2 regions of the Streptomyces sp. NPDC048171 genome follow, and region 1 is predicted to be linked to the other one. Evidence: riboswitches for the same ligand, from Rfam matches in the RefSeq annotation. Region 1 holds a riboswitch; the other holds the start of a gene.
The links. A riboswitch is a leader RNA that binds a small molecule or an ion and turns the genes downstream of it on or off. The one in region 1 is predicted to bind S-adenosylmethionine.

Region 1 (9,459 bases):
GATGCCGCGCTTCAGGGCCATCGGGTTGGCGCCGGCCGCGACGTTGCGCAGGCCTTCCTTGACCAGGGCCTGGGCGAGAACGGTCGCGGTGGTCGTACCGTCACCGGCGACGTCGTCCGTCTTCTTGGCGACTTCCTTGACCAGCTCGGCGCCGATCTTCTCGTACGGGTCCTCGAGCTCGATCTCCTTGGCGATGGAGACACCATCGTTGGTGATCGTGGGGGCGCCCCACTTCTTCTCGAGGACGACGTTGCGACCCTTGGGGCCGAGCGTCACCTTGACGGCGTCCGCGAGCTGGTTCATGCCGCGCTCGAGGCCGCGCCGTGCCTCCTCGTCGAACGCGATGATCTTGGCCATGTGAAGTGGTCCCTCCAGGACTGGGGGTGATTCCTTCGGACCGCGCCCGCGCCCGCGACGGACGGCTCGCCTGCCTCGTGGTTCCTTCCCCACCCGGCCTGCGGGCCTCACCGACCCGGTCCTTCGTTGTCACTCTCACCTTCAGAGTGCTAACGCCAATGATTAGCACTCGACCCCATCGAGTGCAAGCGCCTCCGGGGGATCCGGCCGCCCTCTCCGCCACCCGCGAACACCGAGCGCGCCCGGGTCCCGGGCAGGCCGAAGGGCCCGCACCTCCGGGGAGGTGCGGGCCCTTCGGAGAAGAACCGTTTACTTGCGGTGGCCGAACGTCTCAGGCGCTGAGGCGAACCATGTCGGCCTGCGGGCCCTTCTGACCCTGCGAGATCTCGAACTCGACCCGCTGGCCTTCTTCGAGGGTGCGGTAGCCGTCCATCTGAATCGCGCTGTAGTGGACGAAAACATCCGCACCACCGTCGACCGCGATGAAGCCGTACCCCTTCTCCGCGTTGAACCACTTGACGGTGCCCTGAGCCATGCCTAACTCCCCTATTACTGGCCCTTGCACAGATCCGCACTTCGCGAACCCGGGTCAGACCTCGCCCCCCACGACTGGGGGCGTGCGCCGGAACGCGTCGACCGCGGCTGAATGTATCTGTCCAACTGCCGTCTGCAACAGGTCAATCGGACGAGAAATCTGGACGTACCCGGTCCGGAATATGACGAGCTTTCCCCTGAATGTGGGTCAAGTCGGGGCACACAAAAGTCACAAAAGCCGCGAAACACACCCACACTTTGGCTACTTCTTGTCGGGTGGGCGGCAGGAATTCAAGGTTCCCGATGTCTTGATCGGGAGCGCGTTCCCCAACTCTACCGCGCTCAATCCAATGGAATTGCCCCCTCCGCTTCTCTCACGGAGGGGGCAATTCGATGAACTCTGCGTCACCACGATTACCTGCGGTAACGAAAAGGCGGATCAGCCGCCGGCGACCGCCGGGATGATGGAGACGCCCGCGCCGTCCGGGGTGGCGGTCTCCAGGCCCTGCTCGAAGCGGACGTCGTCGTCGTTGACGTAGACGTTGACGAAGCGGCGCAGCTTGCCCTGGTCGTCCAGGACGCGGGCGGCGATGCCGGTGTGGTTCTTCTCCAGGTCGGAGATGACCTCGCCCAGGTTGGCCCCCTGGGCGTCGACCTCGGCCTTGCCGCCGGTGTAGGTGCGCAGGATGGTGGGGATGCGGACGGTGACGCTCACTTTGACCTCCGGTCGGGATGACTTACCCAGGGGCGCGGGGAACTGCGCGACCAGCCCCCACCGCGCCCGCAGACGACGTACAAGCTGTCTTACGCGAGCCCGGCCTCGCGGAACGAATCCAGGTTGGGACGAATGGTCGCGGTCAGCCCGGTGCCCGCAACCGCGTCCAACGTCTTCAGACCGTCGCCGGTATTGAGGACGACGGTGGTCAGAGAGGGGTCGAGGACCCCGCTCTCGACCAGCTTCTTCGTCACCCCCACCGTCACACCACCGGCGGTCTCCGCGAAGATGCCCTCGGTCCGGGCGAGCAGCTTGATCGCGTCCACGACCTGCTCGTCGGTGACGTCCTCCACCGCACCGCCCGTGCGGCGCGCGATGTCCAGGACGTAGGGGCCGTCGGCGGGGTTGCCGATGGCCAGCGACTTGGCGATGGTGTCCGGCTTCTGCGGGCGCACCACGTCGTGGCCGGCCTTGTACGCCGTGGAGACCGGCGAGCAGCCCTCGGCCTGGGCGCCGAAGATCTTGTACGGCTTGTCCTCGACCAGACCGAGCTTGATCAGCTCCTGGAGCCCCTTGTCGATCTTCGTGAGCTGGGAGCCGGAGGCGATCGGGACGACGATCTGGTCCGGCAGCCGCCAGCCGAGCTGCTCGCAGATCTCGTACGCGAGGGTCTTGGAGCCCTCGGCGTAGTACGGCCGCAGATTGACGTTGACGAAGCCCCAGCCCTCGCCGGCCGGGTCGCCGATCAGCTCGGAGCAGAAACGGTTCACGTCGTCGTAGTTGCCCTGGATGCCGACCAGCTCACCGCCGTAGACGGCGGCCATGACGACCTTGCCCTGCTCCAGGTCGTGCGGGATGAACACGCAGGAGCGGAAGCCGGCCCGGGCGGCGGCTGCGCCGACGGCGCCGGCCAGGTTGCCGGTGGAGGAGCAGGAGAGGGTGGTGAAGCCGAAGGCGCGGGCGGCCTCCAGGGCCTGGGCGACGACGCGGTCCTTGAAGGAGTGCGTCGGGTTGCCGGAGTCGTCCTTGACGTAGAGACCGCCGGTGACGCCCAGCTCGCGGGCCAGGTTGTCGGCCTTGACCAGCTTGGTCCAGCCCGGGTTGATGTTCGGCTTGTCGGCCACGTCGGCGGGGACGGGCAGCAGGGGGGCGTAGCGCCAGATGTTCGCGGGGCCCGCTTCGATCCGCTTGCGCAGCTCCTCGGTGTCGTAGGCCGAGAAGTCGTAGGCGATCTCCAGCGGGCCGAAACACTCCTGGCAGGCGAAGAGCGGGCCGAGGGGGACGCGGTGGCCGCACTCGCGGCAGCTCAGCGCGGCGGCGGGGCCGAGGTCGACGGTGCCGTCGGTGGAGTTCGTGGGGGTTTCGGCAGTCTGCACAGCCATGGAGGCGAGGCCCTTTCTCCTCATCTTTCTCACGACGCATCTCGCCGTGAGACGGATTTGGCACCTTCCCTAGTCGGGAGCCTCGCCACGTCTGTGTGACAAGAACCGACTGGAGGGTTGCCGGGGCTTCATCGGGCCGTTTCCCTCTGCCCCTCTGGATGAGCGGTATGAAGTTGTTGTCCTTCGCGGTACGCGCGGTGACCCCGGCATGCGGTGGTCCTGCGCGTTGTTCAAGACTGTAACCGAAGGCCAGGACGGTTGAGATAGTCGTCCGTACCGCGAGATGGATCACAACGGATCACGAAGGAGCCCTGGGACCGTGCTGGAAGAAGTCGAGCGCTGGCTGAGCGCGCGTTCCTGGTCCGCCGGGGACCGGCCGATCCGGCAGCTGCTGGCCGCCAAACAGGCCACCGGGCAGACGGTCAGCGTGGTGCTCCCGGCCCTCGACGAGGAGGCGACGGTCGGCGAGATCGTCACGGTGATCCGCCGCGAGCTGATGGACCGGGCTCCGCTCGTCGACGAGATCGTGGTCGTGGACTCCGGGTCGAGCGACCGTACGTCGGCGGTGGCCGCGGCGGCGGGCGCGCGCGTCGTGCACCGCGACGCGATCCTGCCGCGGGTCCCGGCGGTGCCGGGCAAGGGCGAGGTGCTGTGGCGTTCGCTGCTGGTCACCGGCGGCGACATCGTCTGCTTCGTCGACGCCGACCTGCGCGAGTTCTCCGCCGACTTCGTCTCCGGGATCGTCGGGCCGCTGCTCACGGAACCGGACGTGCAGCTCGTCAAGGCGATGTACGACCGTCCCCTCGGCACCACTCCCGGTCAGGGCGGCCGGGTCACCGAGCTGGTGGCCCGCCCGCTTCTCAACCTGCACTGGCCGCTGCTGGCCGGCTTCGTGCAGCCGCTCGGCGGCGAGTACGCGGCCCGCCGCTCCCTGCTGGAACGGCTCCCCTTCCCCGTCGGCTACGGCGTCGAGCTGGGCATGCTGGTGGACGCCCTGCACCTGGTCGGCCTGGACGCCCTCGCCCAGGTCGACGTCGGCGTCCGGCGCCACCACCACCAGGACGGCCAGGCCCTGGGCCGCATGTCCGCCGCGATCTACCGCACCGCCCAGCTCCGCCTGGCCCGCGGCCACCTGGTCCGCCCGACGCTCACCCAGTTCGAACGCGGCCCCTCGGGCTTCGAGCCCCGCACCCACGCCGTGGACACGGAGGAACGGCCGCCGATGAGGGAGATCGCGGAGTACGCGGAGCGGCGGGTGGCGTGATCGGCACCGCTGTGGTGTGCGACCACGTTTGAGCATTTCGGGGCCGGGCTAGGTTGAGGCGTATGGCTTCAAGCTTCGGTGCTGCTCAGGTGCTGGTCGCCTCCAATCGGGGGCCGGTCTCGTACGAGGTGCGTGAGGACGGGTCGCTGCACGCGAAACGCGGGGGCGGCGGCCTGGTCTCCGGGCTGTCGTCGATCGGCCCGGACGCGGGGGCGCTGTGGGTGTGCTCGGCGCTCGGCGACGGCGACCGCGAGGCGGTGCGGCGCGGGGTCGGCGAGGACGGCGTGCGGATGCTGGACGTGCCGGCGGACGTGCACGCGGACGCGTACAACGGGATCGCCAACTCGGTGCTGTGGTTCGTGCACCACATGCTCTACCAGACGCCCGTGGAGCCGGTCTTCGACGCGGAGTTCCGGCGGCAGTGGGCCTCCTACGAGGCGTACAACCGGGCCTTCGCAGAGGCGCTGGCCGAGGAGGCCGCCGAGGGCGCGGTCGCGATCGTGCAGGACTACCACCTGACGCTCGTGCCGGGCATGCTGCGCGAGCTGCGGCCGGACCTCCGGATCGGTCACTTCTCGCACACGCCGTGGGCGCCGGTCGACTACTTCCGGCTGCTGCCGGACGACATCGCCGAGCAGGTGCTGCGCGGCATGCTCGGCGCCGACCGGCTCGGGTTCCTCACCCGGCGCTGGGCCGACGCGTTCACCGCGTGCTGCGACGCCCTGGTGGGCGGGCTCGGCGGTACGGAGACCGGTGTGCACGGGCTCGGGGCGGACGCGGACTTCCTGGGGAAGCGGTCGCACGAGGCGGACGTGGACGAACGGATGGCGGCCCTGCGGGAGGAGATCGGCGAGGGCCGCCGCACGATCGTGCGGGTGGACCGGACCGAGCTGTCCAAGAACATCGTGCGCGGGCTGCTGGCGTACCGGGAGCTGCTGGCGACGCGGCCCGAGTGGCGCGAGCGGGTGGTGCACGTCGCGTTCGCCTACCCCTCGCGGCAGGATCTCGCCGTGTACCGCGACTACACGGCCGAGGTGCAGCGGGTCGCGGACGCGGTCAACGCGGAGTTCGGCACGGCGGACTGGACGCCGGTCGTGCTGCACGTGAAGGACGACTTCGCGCGGTCGCTGGCGGCGTACCGGCTGGCCGACGTGGCCCTCGTCAACCCCGTGCGGGACGGGATGAACCTGGTCGCGAAGGAGGTGCCGGTCGTCTCCGACGAGGGGTGCGTGCTGGTGTTGTCGCGGGAGGCGGGGGCGTACGAGGAGCTGGGCGAGGACGCGGTGGTGGTGAACCCGTACGACGTGTCCGGGACGGCCGAGGCCCTGCACACCGCGCTGTCCGTCCCCGCGGCGGAGCGTGCCGAGCGCTCGGAGCGGCTGGCGGCGGCGGGTACGGCGCTGCCTCCGGCGCGGTGGTTTCTTGAGCAGTTGGATGCGCTGAGGTCTTGATGGGTGGTGCCCGGCGCTGGTGCTGGGGGGGTGGGTGTTCGTGGCCCGGCGTAGCGGGGTGCCGCCTGCGCCCACCCGTGCCGCCCCTGGGGGTACCTCCCAGGCCGTTCAGGCACTGGGGGAGGCACGACTGCCCGCAGCTATGCGGATGCCAGGGCTCGCAGCAGGTTCACCACTCCCTCCGGGCCGTCGACCACCACGTCGGCCCGTTTCCTGAGGTCCGGGACCTCGTCGCTGCCGCTGCACACCAGGAGGCCCGGGGTGCCTTCGGTGCGGAGTACGTCGACCGCCGCGAAGGCGGGGAGGTCGCCGAGGTCGTCGCCGGCGTAGAGGACGGACGCGGCGTTCGTGTCGTGGGCGTACGCCCGTAGCGCGGCGCCCTTGTCCATGCCGGGTGGGCGCAGTTCGAGGACCATGCGGCCCGGTTCGACGATCAGGCCGTGCCGGGAGGCCAGGTCGGTGAGGGGGACGCGCAGGACGTCGAAGGCGGCCTGCGGGTCGGGGGCGCGGCGGGTGTGGACGGCGACCGCGTGGCCCTTCTCCTCGGTCCAGGTGCCCTCCCCCGCCCCGGACCGCTCCAGCAGGGCCGGCAGCTCAGCGCGGACGGCGGCGACGCCGGGATGCGGTTCGGGCGTGGTGAGGGTGCCGGTGGCGGCGTCCCAGCGCTCGGCGCCGTAGTGGCCGAGGACGACGAGGTGGTCGAGGCCGGGAACGTCCGCGAAGCCGCCGTGCCGGACGGCGACCTCGGCCGGGCGGCCGGTGATCACCGCGACGCCGGCGACCTTCGGGGCGAGGGCCGCGAGCGCCGGGACGGCGTCCGGGTGGGCCCGCGCCCGGTCGGGGTCGGCGACGATCGGGGCCAGCGTGCCGTCGAAGTCCAGCGCGATCACCGCGCGGCCGGGGTCGGCGAGGAGCGCGTCGAGCCCCGCGCGTCCGGCCGCCGTCGAGGGGGTCGGCAGGTGGTCCGGCGAGTCGGCACGGGAGTCGGCACGGGTGGAGTCCTGGTGGCTGCCCATACCGCGAACCTATCCCGCCGACGCGGACGGCAACCTCGCCGCCGCCTCACCGCTCCGCGCGGCGGGACTCCCGTATCCGGCGGAGGCGGTTGACCGTGACCGGGTCGGCGGCCAGGGCGCGGGGGTCGTCAAGGAGGGCGTTGAGGAGCTGGTAGTAGCGGACCGGGGCCAGGCCCAGTTCCTCGCGGATCGCGCGTTCCTTCGCGCCGGGGCCGGGGAAGCCGCGGCGCTCCAGTGCGAGGATGCCGCGCTCCCGCTCGGCCAGCTCTCCCAGGTCCATGTACGGCACCGTAGCGCCCCGCACCGACAGCGCGGCCCGGGAGAGCCCGCTGCGAAGGTCCTACTCCGCGCTGCCCACCCGCATCGCGGTCCCTTGTATCTGTGCGAGCACCTCCTGGGGGCTGCCGCCGGGGGCGACCGCCTGGCCGATCCGCTTCTTGACGTCCGCGCTGACCGAGGCCCAGGAGGTCTTGCCGACCGGGTACAGCTCGGAGAGCAGCAGTTCGTCCAGGAACGGCTTGAGGTCCTTGTCCTCGGCCGCGGTGCTCATGGCCTGGGAGGCGGAGGTGGTCACCGGCAGCAGGTCGTACTGGCGGGAGAAGTCGAGGACGTTCTCGTCGCTGTAGACGAAGTCGAGGAAGTCGCCGATCTCCTCCTGGTGGCCGTTCTTCTTGAAGGCCGTCATCCAGTCGGAGACACCCAGCGTGTTCTGGCTCTCGCCGTCGGCGCCGGGGGTCGTCACCATGCCGTACTTCACGCCCTTGTCGGAGGCCATCTTCATCAGCGAGGGGTGGCCGTTGAGCATGCCGACGTCACCGTTGGCGAACGCGGCGAACGCGTCGGCGCGGTTGAGCTTGCCGGGGGCGACGGGGCCGGTGAGGCCCTTGGCGACCAGTTCGTCCCGCAGCCAGGTGAACGTGGTGACGTTCTGCGGCGAGTCGACGGAGTAGGTGCCGAGGTCGTCGGTGTAGCCGCCCCCGCCGCTGAGCATCCACTGCATGGTCTCCGCCTGCGCCTCCTCGGCGCCCAGCGGCAGGGCGTACGGGTATTTCACGCCCTTCGCGTCGAGCGCCTCGGCGGCGTCGGCGAGGTCGTCCCAGGACTTGGGCGGGGTGACGCCGGCCTCGGCGAAGAGGGTCTTGTTGTAGAAGAGCACGCGGGTGGAGGCCGCGAAGGGCAGTCCGTACTGGACCCCGTTGACCTGGCCGGCGCCCGCGAGCTGGGAGACGAAGCCGGCCTGGACCGGGATCGAGAGCACGTCGTCGGCCGCGTAGAGCAGGTCCTTGTCCGCGTAGTCGGAGTAGGCGCCGATCTGCGCCATGTCGGGCGCCTCACCGGCGTCGACCATCTCCCGGACCTTCCGGTCGACGTCGTTCCAGGAGTAGACGTCCACCTCCACGTGCACGTCGGGGTTCTTGGCCTCGTAGGACTTGACCAGCTCGTCCCAGTAGTTCCGGGAGCTGTTGTCCTTGCCGTCGCCGTAGTCGGCGGCGACCAGCTTCAGGGTCACCTCGCCGGAGTCGCCGGTGAGGCCGCAGCCGCCGAGGACCGCCGTCACGCCCAGTGCGGACACCACCGCGATCGTTCCTGTCCTACGCCGCTGCACCCTGAATCCCCAACCCTGTGCCTGTTCGTTTAACGGATTAAGGTCTACACCACGGCAGTGGACTAGACCTCTCCCGGGTCAACGGGCCACACTGTCCCCGTGAGACATGTCATCGCCCTCGATGTGGGCGGCACCGGGATGAAGGCCGCCCTCGTCGGGTCCGGGGGCGAGCTGCTGCACCGGGCCCGCCGGGCCACCGGCCGCGAGCGCGGACCCGAGGCGGTGGTCGCGGGCATCCTCGACTTCGCCGCCGAACTGCGCGCCCACGGCGCCGACCGGTTCGGCGAGCCCGCCCGCGCGGCCGGCGTCGCCGTCCCCGGCATCATCGACGAGGAGCACGGCACCGCCGTGTACGCGGCCAACCTCGGCTGGCGCGACGTACCCCTGCGTTCCCTGCTCGGCGACCGGCTCGGCGCCGTCCCCGTCGCCCTCGGCCACGACGTGCGGGCCGGCGGGCTGGCCGAGGGGCGGATCGGGGCCGGGCGGGGCGCCGACCGGTTCCTGTTCGTGCCGCTGGGCACCGGCATCGCGGGCGCCATCGGCATCGACGGCAGGGTGGAGTCCGGCGCGCACGGCTTCGCGGGCGAGATCGGCCACGTCGTCGTACGGCCCGGCGGCATCCCCTGCCCGTGCGGGCAGCGCGGCTGCCTGGAGCGGTTCGCGTCCGCGTCGGCGGTCAGCCAGGCGTGGGCCGAGGCCTGCGGCGACCCGGCCGCGGACGCCGCCGACTGTGCCAAGGCCGTCGAGTCGGGCGACGCCCGCGCGCTCGCGGTCTGGCAGGACGCCGTGGACGCGCTGGCCGACGGGCTGGTCACCGCGCTCACTCTGCTGGACCCGCGCGTCCTGATCATCGGTGGCGGCCTCGCCGAGGCGGGGGAAACCTTGTTCACACCGCTGCGGGACGCCGTGCGGCGGCGCGTCACCTTCCAGAAGCTGCCGGAGATCGTCCCCGCGGCGCTGGGGGACACAGCCGGCTGCCTGGGTGCCGGGCTGCTCGCCTGGGACCTGCTCGCCACCGAACCGACCGGCACCACCCCCACGACCGCGACTCCCCCGGAGGTAACCACCTGATGGCCCCAAGCAAGGTTCTCGCCGGTGCCCGGGTGGTACTGCCCACCGGGACCGTGGACGACG
Region 2 (9,459 bases), on a different contig from region 1:
GGCCCGCCTACGCCCGACAGTGGTTTGACCCACCCAGGGGCGCGGGGCTGTGTCGATATGCGGCTCCGCCGCGTGGGCGCGACAAGCCACGACGCAGCCGCACCCGCCACACAACCCGCGCCCCCACCCCCTGGGCGCCCTAAACGCCCTGAAGCCTCTTCTCCCGCAACAGCGCCGCCAGCGCACCCGCGAACTCCACCGGCTCCACCGGCAGCGTCACAGCGGCCTCCGCCCGGCTCCACGTGGCCAGCCACGCGTCCTGCGGCCGCGCGATCAGCAGCAGCACCGGCGGGCACATGAAGACCTCGTCCTTGATCTGGCGGCAGACCCCCATGCCGCCCATGGGAACGGCCTCCCCGTCCAGCACGCAGACGTCGATCCCGCCCTTGTCCAGCTCCTTGATCACGGCGGCGGGGGTGGCGCACTCCACGAACTCGACCACGGGGACGTCCGGAGCCGGCCGGCGGCCGGTCGCGAGCCGCACCTGTTCGCGGGTGTTGGAGTCGTCGCTGTAGACCAGCACCGTGGCGGTCGCCTGCATGCTTCCTCCGATACGCGGTGAAGACCGGTAAGGCAGTCGTGGCTGTCGTAGCCCGTTGGGGCGGATGCTACTCCCTTGAACACCTCGTCAACACCGGTTGGGACACGCCTTCGACGGGCCGTTCGATGGGCCATACGGGCAGTACAGACGGGGCGGACACTCCGAACGGCACCCCCCGGGGTGAGGGCGGGATAAGCGACCGACATAATGTCGGTCGTGGCGACAGCAACGACAGTAGAAACCGGGCACGCGCACCCGTCGGTCAACCGGCCGAACCTCACCAGCGTCGGAACCATCATCTGGTTGAGTTCCGAGCTGATGTTCTTCGCGGCCCTCTTCGCGATGTACTTCACCCTGCGATCGGTGACCGGCCCGGACTTCTGGTCCGAGAAGGCCGACGCGCTGAACTTCCCGTTCTCCGCGACGAACACCACGATCCTGGTGCTCTCCTCCCTCACCTGCCAGCTCGGCGTGTTCGCGGCCGAGCGCGGTGACGTGAAGAAGCTCCGGATGTGGTTCATCGTCACCTTCGTGATGGGTGCGATCTTCATCGGCGGTCAGGTGTTCGAGTACACCGAGCTGGTCAAGCACGAGGGTCTCTCGCTCTCGTCCGACCCGTACGGCTCGGCGTTCTACCTGACCACCGGCTTCCACGGACTGCACGTGACGGGCGGCCTCATCGCCTTCCTGCTGGTCCTCGGCCGCACCTACGCGGCCCGGAGGTTCACCCACGAGCAGGCGACCGCGGCCATCGTCGTGTCCTATTACTGGCACTTCGTCGATGTCGTCTGGATCGGCCTCTTCGCCACGATCTACATGATCAAGTAGTCGCGGCACGCACCCGCGCAATACCAGAAGCATCGACGCAGAAGATCCTGACACCGGGGTAATCCGTGAAAAAGCTCTCCGCACGACGACGCCATCCGCTGGCGGCGCTCGTCGTCCTACTCCTCGCGCTGGCATGCACAGGGGGGCTGTACGCCGCGTTCGCACCCGCGAGCAAGGCGCAGGCCGATGAAACCGCCCAGTCCCTCGCCATCGACGAGGGCAAGAAGCTCTACGCCGTCGGCTGTGCCAGTTGCCACGGCACCGGAGGGCAGGGCACCACCGACGGCCCGAGCCTGGTGGGCGTGGGCGCCGCCGCCGTCGACTTCCAGGTCGGCACGGGCCGCATGCCGGCCCAGCAGCCCGGCGCGCAGGTCCCGAAGAAGAAGGTCATCTACTCCCAGGCGGAGATCGACCAGCTCGCGGCCTACATCGCCTCGCTGGGTGCCGGTCCCGCCGTCCCCTCGGAGGAGAAGTACGGCCCGGAGGGCGCGGACATCGCCAAGGGCGGCGAGCTGTTCCGCACCAACTGCGCGCAGTGCCACAACTTCACCGGCAAGGGCGGCGCCCTGACGCACGGCAAGTACGCGCCGACCCTCGAGGGTGTCGACCCCAAGCACATCTACGAGGCCATGCAGACCGGCCCGCAGAACATGCCCTCCTTCCCCGACACCACGCTGTCGGAGCAGAACAAGAAGGACATCATCGCCTACCTGGACGCGGTCAACGGTGACGACACCGTCGAGCCCGGTGGCCTCAGCCTCGGCGGACTGGGTCCGGTCAGCGAGGGTCTGTTCGCGTGGGTCTTCGGACTGGGCGCGCTGATCGCGGTCGCCGTCTGGGTCGCCGCTCGGACCGCAAAGGCCAAGAAGTCATGAGTAGCCAAGACATTCCAGAAGAGAACCTGCCCGCTGAGCAGGGCCACGCGCACGGTGCGGTGAAGGTCGCGGACGAGGAGAACCCGTTCGCCGACCCGGGGCTGCCGCCCCACGAGCACCGGATCCAGGACATCGACGAGCGGGCCGCCAAGCGGTCCGAGCGCACGGTCGCCCTGCTGTTCACGGTGTCGATGCTGGCCACCGTCGGCTTCATCGCCTCGTTCGTGGCGATCCCGGTCGACAAGCCGGTCTACATCTGGCCGCTCGGTCACATCAGCGCGCTGAACTTCGCGCTCGGCATGACGCTCGGCGTCGCGCTGTTCGCGATCGGCGCGGGCGCGGTCCACTGGGCCCGCACCCTGATGTCCGACGAGGAGGTCGCCGACGAGCGGCACGCGATCGAGGCCGACACCGAGACCCGTGCCAAGGTCCACGCGGACTTCAAGCAGGGCGCCAAGGAGTCCGTGATCGGGCGCCGCAAGCTGATCCGCAACACGATGCTGGGCGCGCTCACCCTGGTGCCGCTCTCCGGCGTCGTCCTGCTGCGCGACCTCGGCCCGCTGCCCGGCACCAGCCTCCGCCACACCATGTGGTCCAAGGGCAAGCTGCTCGTCAACATGAACACCAACGAGCCGCTGCGTCCCGCCGACGTCGCGGTGGGCTCCCTCACCTTCGCCAAGCCCGAGGGCCTGGAGGAGCACGACGAGGGGTTCATGAACGAGATCGCCAAGGCGGCCCTGATGATCATCCGGCTGGAGCCGGACGCCATCAAGGACAAGCGCGAGCTCGAGTGGTCGCACGAGGGCATCGTGGCGTACTCGAAGATCTGCACCCACGTCGGTTGCCCGATCTCCCTGTACGAGCAGCAGACGCACCACGCGCTCTGCCCCTGCCACCAGTCCACCTTCGACCTTGCCGACGGTGCCCGGGTGATCTTCGGTCCCGCGGGTCACGCCCTGCCGCAGCTGCGCATCGGCGTGAACGACGAGGGGTACCTCGAAGCGCTCGGCGACTTCGACGAGCCCGTCGGTCCTTCCTTCTGGGAGCGCGGATGAGTACTACACCCAACGAAGCCCCGCGCTCTCGCGGGAAGGCACCGGCCGGCGAGCGCGTCGCCGACTGGGCCGACGGCCGGCTGGGGATCTACTCCCTGGCCAAGGCCAACATGCGCAAGATCTTCCCCGACCACTGGTCGTTCATGCTGGGTGAGATCTGCCTCTACAGCTTCATCATCATCATCCTCACGGGTGTGTACCTGACGCTGTTCTTCCACCCGTCGATGAACGAGGTCACGTACCACGGCTCGTACGTGCCCCTCCAGGGCCAGCTGATGAGTGAGGCGTACGCCTCCACGCTGGACATCAGCTTCGACGTCCGCGGCGGTCTGCTCATCCGGCAGATCCACCACTGGGCGGCGCTGATCTTCCTGGCAGGCATGTTCGTGCACATGATGCGCGTCTTCTTCACCGGCGCGTTCCGCAAGCCGCGTGAGATCAACTGGCTGTTCGGCTTCCTGCTGCTCGTCCTCGGCATGTTCACCGGCTTCACCGGTTACTCGCTCCCGGACGACCTGCTCTCCGGCACCGGTATCCGCTTCATGGAGGGCGCGATCCTGTCCGTGCCGATCGTCGGCACGTACATCTCGTTCTTCCTGTTCGGCGGGGAGTTCCCCGGACACGACTTCGTGGCCCGGTTCTACTCGATCCACATCCTGCTGCTGCCGGGCATCATGCTCGGCCTGGTGGTCGGCCACCTGATCCTGGTCTTCTACCACAAGCACACGCAGTTCGCGGGTCCCGGCAAGACCAACAAGAACGTCGTCGGCATGCCGCTGCTGCCGGTGTACATGGCGAAGGCCGGAGGCTTCTTCTTCCTGGTCTTCGGTGTGATCGCCGCCGTCTCGGCCATCGCCACGATCAACCCGATCTGGGCCATCGGCCCCTACCGGCCGGACCAGGTCTCCACCGGCGCACAGCCCGACTGGTACATGGGCTTCTCCGAGGGCCTGATCCGCGTGATGCCGGGCTGGGAGATCAACTTCTGGGGTCACACCCTCGCGCTGGGTGTGTTCATCCCGCTGCTGATCTTCCCGCTGGTGCTGGTCGCGATCGCGGTCTACCCGTTCATCGAGTCCTGGGTCACCGGGGACAAGCGCGAGCACCACATCCTGGACCGCCCGCGCAACGCCCCGACGCGCACCGCCTTCGGCGTCGCCTGGATGACCGTGTACTTCGTGCTGCTGATCGGTGGCGGCAACGACCTGTGGGCCACCCACTTCCACCTGTCGATCAACGCGATCACCTGGTTCGTCCGCATCGCGTTCTTCGTCGGACCGGTCCTCGCGTTCATCGCCACCAAGCGGATCTGCCTCGGCCTCCAGCGCCGGGACAAGGAGAAGGTGCTGCACGGCCGCGAGTCGGGCATCATCAAGCGCCTGCCGCACGGTGAGTTCATCGAGGTGCACGAGCCGCTCAGCCAGGAGCAGCTGCACACCCTCACCGCGCACGACCAGTACAAGCCGGCCGAGATCGGCCCGACGGTCGACGAGAACGGCGTCGAGCGCAAGGTGTCGCGCGGCGAGAAGCTCCGCGCCAAGCTGAGCGAGTCGTACTACGGCGAGGAGTCGCAGATTCCGAAGCCGACCGTCGAGGAGTACAAGGAGATCACGAGCGGCCACGGCCACCACTGACCCTCCTGCGTCGCCACACCACGGTCGAAGGGCCCCGTCCGTTCCGCGGACGGGGCCCTTCGCCGTGCCCGGGGCTGGATAGGGTGGGACCACACCTCTTCTCCACTACTCACGACCATCAGGAGCGGCCATGAGCGCTGTGACCCCCGCTGGAGGCGACACCGCGGGCGGCCGCTCCTGGCCCGCCCTGCTGAACCGGCTGCTGGACGGCCACGACCTCTCCCAGGACGACACCGCCTGGGCACTGGACGTGATCATGCGCGGGGAGGCGACCGACGCGCAGATCGCCGGCCTCGCGGTGGGCCTGAGGTTCAAGGGCGAGACCGTCGAGGAGATCTCCGGTCTGGTCCGCACCATGTACGCGCACGCCAACGTCATCGAGGTGCCGGGCGACACCGTCGACATCGTCGGGACCGGGGGCGACGGCGCCAAGACGGTCAACATCTCCACCATGTCGGCGATCGTCGTGGCCGGCACCGGCGCGAAGGTCGTCAAGCACGGCAACCGGGCGGCCTCCTCCGCGTCGGGGGCCTCCGACGTCCTGGAGAAGCTCGGCGTCAATCTGGAGCTGACGCCGCAGCGGGTAGCCGAGGTCGCCGACGAGGCCGGCATCACCTTCTGCTTCGCCGTGAAGTTCCACCCGGCACTGCGCCACGTGGCCTCGGCGCGCGGTCAGCTCGGCATCCGCACGGTGTTCAACTTCCTCGGCCCGCTGACCAACCCGGCGAAGGTCAAGGCCCAGGCGATCGGCGTCGCCCACGCCCGGATGGCCCCGATCATCGCCGGTGTCTTCGCCGAGCGCGGCCACTCGTCCCTGGTCTTCCGGGGCGACGACGGCCTCGACGAGCTGACGACGACGGCCACCTCCCGGGTCTGGGTGGTGCGCGACGGCCGGGTGACCGAGGAGACCTTCGACCCGCGGGACGTCGGTCTCGACCTGGTACCGGTGGAAGCCCTGCGCGGCGCCGACGCCTCCTACAACGCCGACGTCGCCCGGCGCCTGCTGAACGGCGAGACGGGTCCCGTGCGGGACGCCGTGCTGCTGAACTCGGCGGCCGCCCTGGTCGCCCTGGAGGGCGGCGAGGGCCCGCTGGCGGAGCGCATCCGGGGCGGCATGGACCGGGCGGCCGAGGCGATCGACTCGGGCGCCGCCAAGCGCGCCCTGGACCGCTGGGTGGCTTGCAGCAACGCGTAGGCCCCACCGTGTGACGTGCGTCCCGCGATCCGGACTCGGGTTGCGGGACGCCGATCAGTTCCCATAGGTTTTTCGACAGGTCATGAGTGACAGTCATGAGGCCCCGGCCGACTGTCCGGCAACCCTCCGTCCGTGGCGGGGTGCCCCGGGTGAAGACCAGGTCGTGGACAGCAAGGTTCACGGCAAGCGCGGACCCCTCGCGGAACCAGGGGTCCTGGGTCGTCCGAGGGAGTCTCCCGTGAACCAGCGAATGCGATAGGGCCGCAGAGCCCCGCCTCCGCACACCTTCTTCTTCTCTTTCACAGCGCCCTGCTCCGCGCTGGTCCTCACGGGAGTCCGCCATGTCCGTACCCACCGCTGTCGCCACCCCGCTGCCCGTTCTGGGCCGCGACGTCACCGTCCCGCTCGTCACCGGCGGCGAGGTCACCTACGCCGCGCTCGACTACGCCGCCAGCGCCCCCGCGCTCCAGCGGGTCTGGGACGACGTGGCGGCCTACGCCCCGTACTACGGCAGCGTGCACCGCGGGGCCGGGTACCTGTCGCAGCTGTCGACCGACCTGTTCGAGAACGCCCGCGACACCGTCGCCGAGTTCCTCGGCTGCCGCGAGGACGACCAGGTCGTGTTCACCCGGTCCACCACCGACTCCCTCAACCTGCTCGCCGGCGCGCTGCCCGCCGGCTGCCGGGTCTTCGTCTTCGAGACCGAGCACCACGCCTCGCTGCTGCCCTGGCGCGACGCGGACGTGACCTACCTCGACGCCCCCCGCACCCACACCGAGGCCGTCGAGACCCTGGAGCGTGCCCTCGCCGCCCGCGAGCCGTACGGGCCCGCCCTGGTCTGCGTCACCGGAGCCTCCAACGTCACCGGCGAGCTGTGGCCGGTGCGCGAACTGGCCGCCGCCGCGCACGCGCACGGCGCCCGGATCGTGCTGGACGCCGCCCAGCTCGCCCCGCACCACCCGGTGAGCGTGCGCGACCTCGACGTCGACTGGGTCGCCTTCTCCGGGCACAAGCTGTACGCCCCGTTCGGCTCCGGCGTGCTGGCCGGCCGCGCCGACTGGCTGCGCGAGGCCGAGCCGTACCTCGCCGGCGGCGGTGCCAGCCGCAGCGTCACCCGGCGCGCCGACGGCGGTGTGGACGTGCGCTGGCACGAGAGCGCCGCCCGGCACGAGGCCGGGTCGCCCAACGTCATCGGCGCCTACTCGATCGCCTCCGCCTGCAAGGCGCTCACCGAGGCCGGGTTCGACTCGCTGGTCGCCCGCGAGGAGTACCTGATCGCCAAGGTGCGGGAGGGCCTCGCCGAGGTGCCCGAGGTACGGATTCTCTCCCTCTTCGGTGACGACGCGCCCCGCGTGGGCGTGCTCTCCTTCGTCGTCGACGGCTGGAACAGCTCCCACTTCGCCGCCGCGCTCTCCGCCGAGTACGGCATCGGGGTGCGCGACGGCCTGTTCTGCGCCCACCCGCTGGTGCGCACCCTGCTCGGCGGCGAGCCCGGGGCGCAGGGCGAGTGCGGCGCCCCGGAGGCGGCGCCGGGGGAGAAGTCCCTCAACGCCATCCGCGTGAGCTTCGGCGCGGGCACCCCGGACGAGCACGTCGAGCGGTTCGTGCACGCCGTCGGGGAGCTGGTCAGCGAGGGCGCCCGGTGGAGCTACCGCACCGAGGACGGCCGCTGCGTGCCGGACACCTCCGCCGCCCTGGGCAGCTCCGCCGCCTGAGCCGTCCGGCCCGGCAGCCGCGACCCCAGGAGAACCATCCGCAACGCCCGCTCCGTGGCGTCCGTCAGCAGCTCCGCGGCCCGCAGCAGCGCGTCCGCCAGGGCCATCGGCGCCGGCATGATGCCGTGGCAGGCGTCCACCCCCGGCACCTCGTGCGCGCCCTCGCCGAGCGTGCCGGCCAGGGCGAGGACGGGCCGGCCGTAGAGCTTGGCGCGCCGGGCCACCTCCGCCGGGACCTTGCCGCGCGGCGTCTGGTGGTCCAGGGCGCCCTCGGCGGTGAGCACCAGGTCGGCACGGGCGAGGCGGGCGTCCAGGTCGAGGTGGTCGAGCAGCACGTCGAAGCGGGGCAGCAGCCGGGCGCCGACCGCGGCCAGCCCGGCGCCGAGCCCGCCGGAGGCACCGGTGCCGGGGCCGTCCCGCAGGTCCGTGCCGATGACCCCGAGGTCGCGGGTGAGGACGCGCGCCCAGTTCTCCAGACCGGCCGACAACTGCTCCACCTGCGCGGGCGTCGCCCCCTTCTGCGGGCCGAACACCCGGGCCACGCCCCGCTCGCCGCACAGCACGTTGTAGGGGTTGCAGGCGACGAGCAGCTCGGTGTCCCTCAGCCGCGGGTCCAGGCCGGACGGATCGACGCGGGCCAGGCGGACCAGCTCGCGTCCGCCGGGCGGCAGTTCGAAGCCGTCCGCGTCCAGCAGCCGCGCCCCGAGCGCCTGGAGCGCCCCCGCGCCCCCGTCCGACGTACCGGAGTCGCCGCAGCCGACCAGGATCCGCCGCACCCCGGTGTCGAGCGCGGCACCGATCAGCTCGCCGACGCCGTACGTGGTCGTCGCGCCGGGGTCGCGCAGGGCTCGGGGGACGAGGGACAGACCCGCGACCGCGGCCATCTCCACCACCGCCGTGTCCCGGCCGCCGAGCAGCGCGAAGTGGGTGCCGACGGGCTCGCCGACCGGTCCGGTGGCGGCCAGCGCGACCAGCCGCCCGCCAGTCGCGGCGGCCAGCGCCACGGCCGTGCCCTCACCGCCGTCGACCAGCGGGATCCGGTCGATCTCGGCGGCCGGCAGCACCCGGCGGACACCGGCCGCGATGGCGTCGGCGGCGGCCTGCGCGGACAGGGACTCCTTGAAGCCGCTGGGGGCGACGACGACGCGGCCCAGCAGGGAGGGGGGTGAGGGCGCTGAGGACATGGCGAACGTGGCGGACATGGCGGACTCCTTCATCGGGTGACGGGCACGCCGAGCAGCGGCCAGACGGCGGCGGCGAAGAACAGCACGAGCAGGGCGGTCAGCGGGGCCAGGACGGCGGACAGCCGCAACAGGTCGCGCGGGGTGTAGGTGGGGGTGCCGGGGAGGTCGGAGAAGAGCGTGACCGGCTTGGCGGAGGCCGGCAGCGTGTGGCAGAAGCCGGCCGCGGCGGTCGACGCGAGCGCCGCCGCGACCGGGTTGACCCCCGCGCCGACGGCCGCGGCGATCACCAGCGGGACCAGCACGGACGAGCGCGCCGAGCGGGACTGGAGGACCAGGTGGGCCGCCGTGCTCACCGCGACCACGACCCCGAGGAAGACGGCCGGCGCCACGTGGGCGGGCAGCCCCGACACCAGCCACTTCGCCGCCCCGGAG

Region 2: another riboswitch for S-adenosylmethionine. It lies ahead of ACGF3J_RS27095 (aminotransferase class V-fold PLP-dependent enzyme); the one in region 1 lies ahead of thrC (threonine synthase).

Annotation. Positions count from the first base shown of each region.
Region 1 covers NZ_JBIDAU010000004.1:151,353-160,811, reverse strand. Annotated here, with positions in the region: gene groL (chaperonin GroEL) at 1-357, opposite strand, end outside; gene ACGF3J_RS12515 (cold-shock protein) at 689-892, opposite strand; gene ACGF3J_RS12510 (MoaD/ThiS family protein) at 1,331-1,606, opposite strand; gene thrC (threonine synthase) at 1,696-2,988, opposite strand; SAM riboswitch class I at 3,006-3,153, opposite strand; gene ACGF3J_RS12500 (glucosyl-3-phosphoglycerate synthase) at 3,308-4,252, shown strand; gene ACGF3J_RS12495 (trehalose-6-phosphate synthase) at 4,315-5,703, shown strand; gene otsB (trehalose-phosphatase) at 5,844-6,719, opposite strand; gene ACGF3J_RS12485 (DUF3263 domain-containing protein) at 6,766-6,999, opposite strand; gene ACGF3J_RS12480 (extracellular solute-binding protein) at 7,060-8,325, opposite strand; gene ACGF3J_RS12475 (ROK family protein) at 8,464-9,396, shown strand; gene nagA (N-acetylglucosamine-6-phosphate deacetylase) at 9,396-9,459, shown strand, end outside.
Region 2 covers NZ_JBIDAU010000010.1:2,622-12,080, forward strand. Annotated here, with positions in the region: gene ACGF3J_RS27060 (Ig-like domain-containing protein) at 1-28, shown strand, start outside; gene ACGF3J_RS27065 (response regulator transcription factor) at 140-541, opposite strand; gene ACGF3J_RS27070 (heme-copper oxidase subunit III) at 749-1,369, shown strand; gene ACGF3J_RS27075 (c-type cytochrome) at 1,435-2,244, shown strand; gene ACGF3J_RS27080 (ubiquinol-cytochrome c reductase iron-sulfur subunit) at 2,241-3,299, shown strand; gene ACGF3J_RS27085 (cytochrome bc complex cytochrome b subunit) at 3,296-4,933, shown strand; gene trpD (anthranilate phosphoribosyltransferase) at 5,064-6,128, shown strand; SAM riboswitch class IV at 6,207-6,323, shown strand; gene ACGF3J_RS27095 (aminotransferase class V-fold PLP-dependent enzyme) at 6,470-7,843, shown strand; gene ACGF3J_RS27100 (glycerate kinase) at 7,777-9,045, opposite strand; gene ACGF3J_RS27105 (SLC13 family permease) at 9,057-9,459, opposite strand, start outside.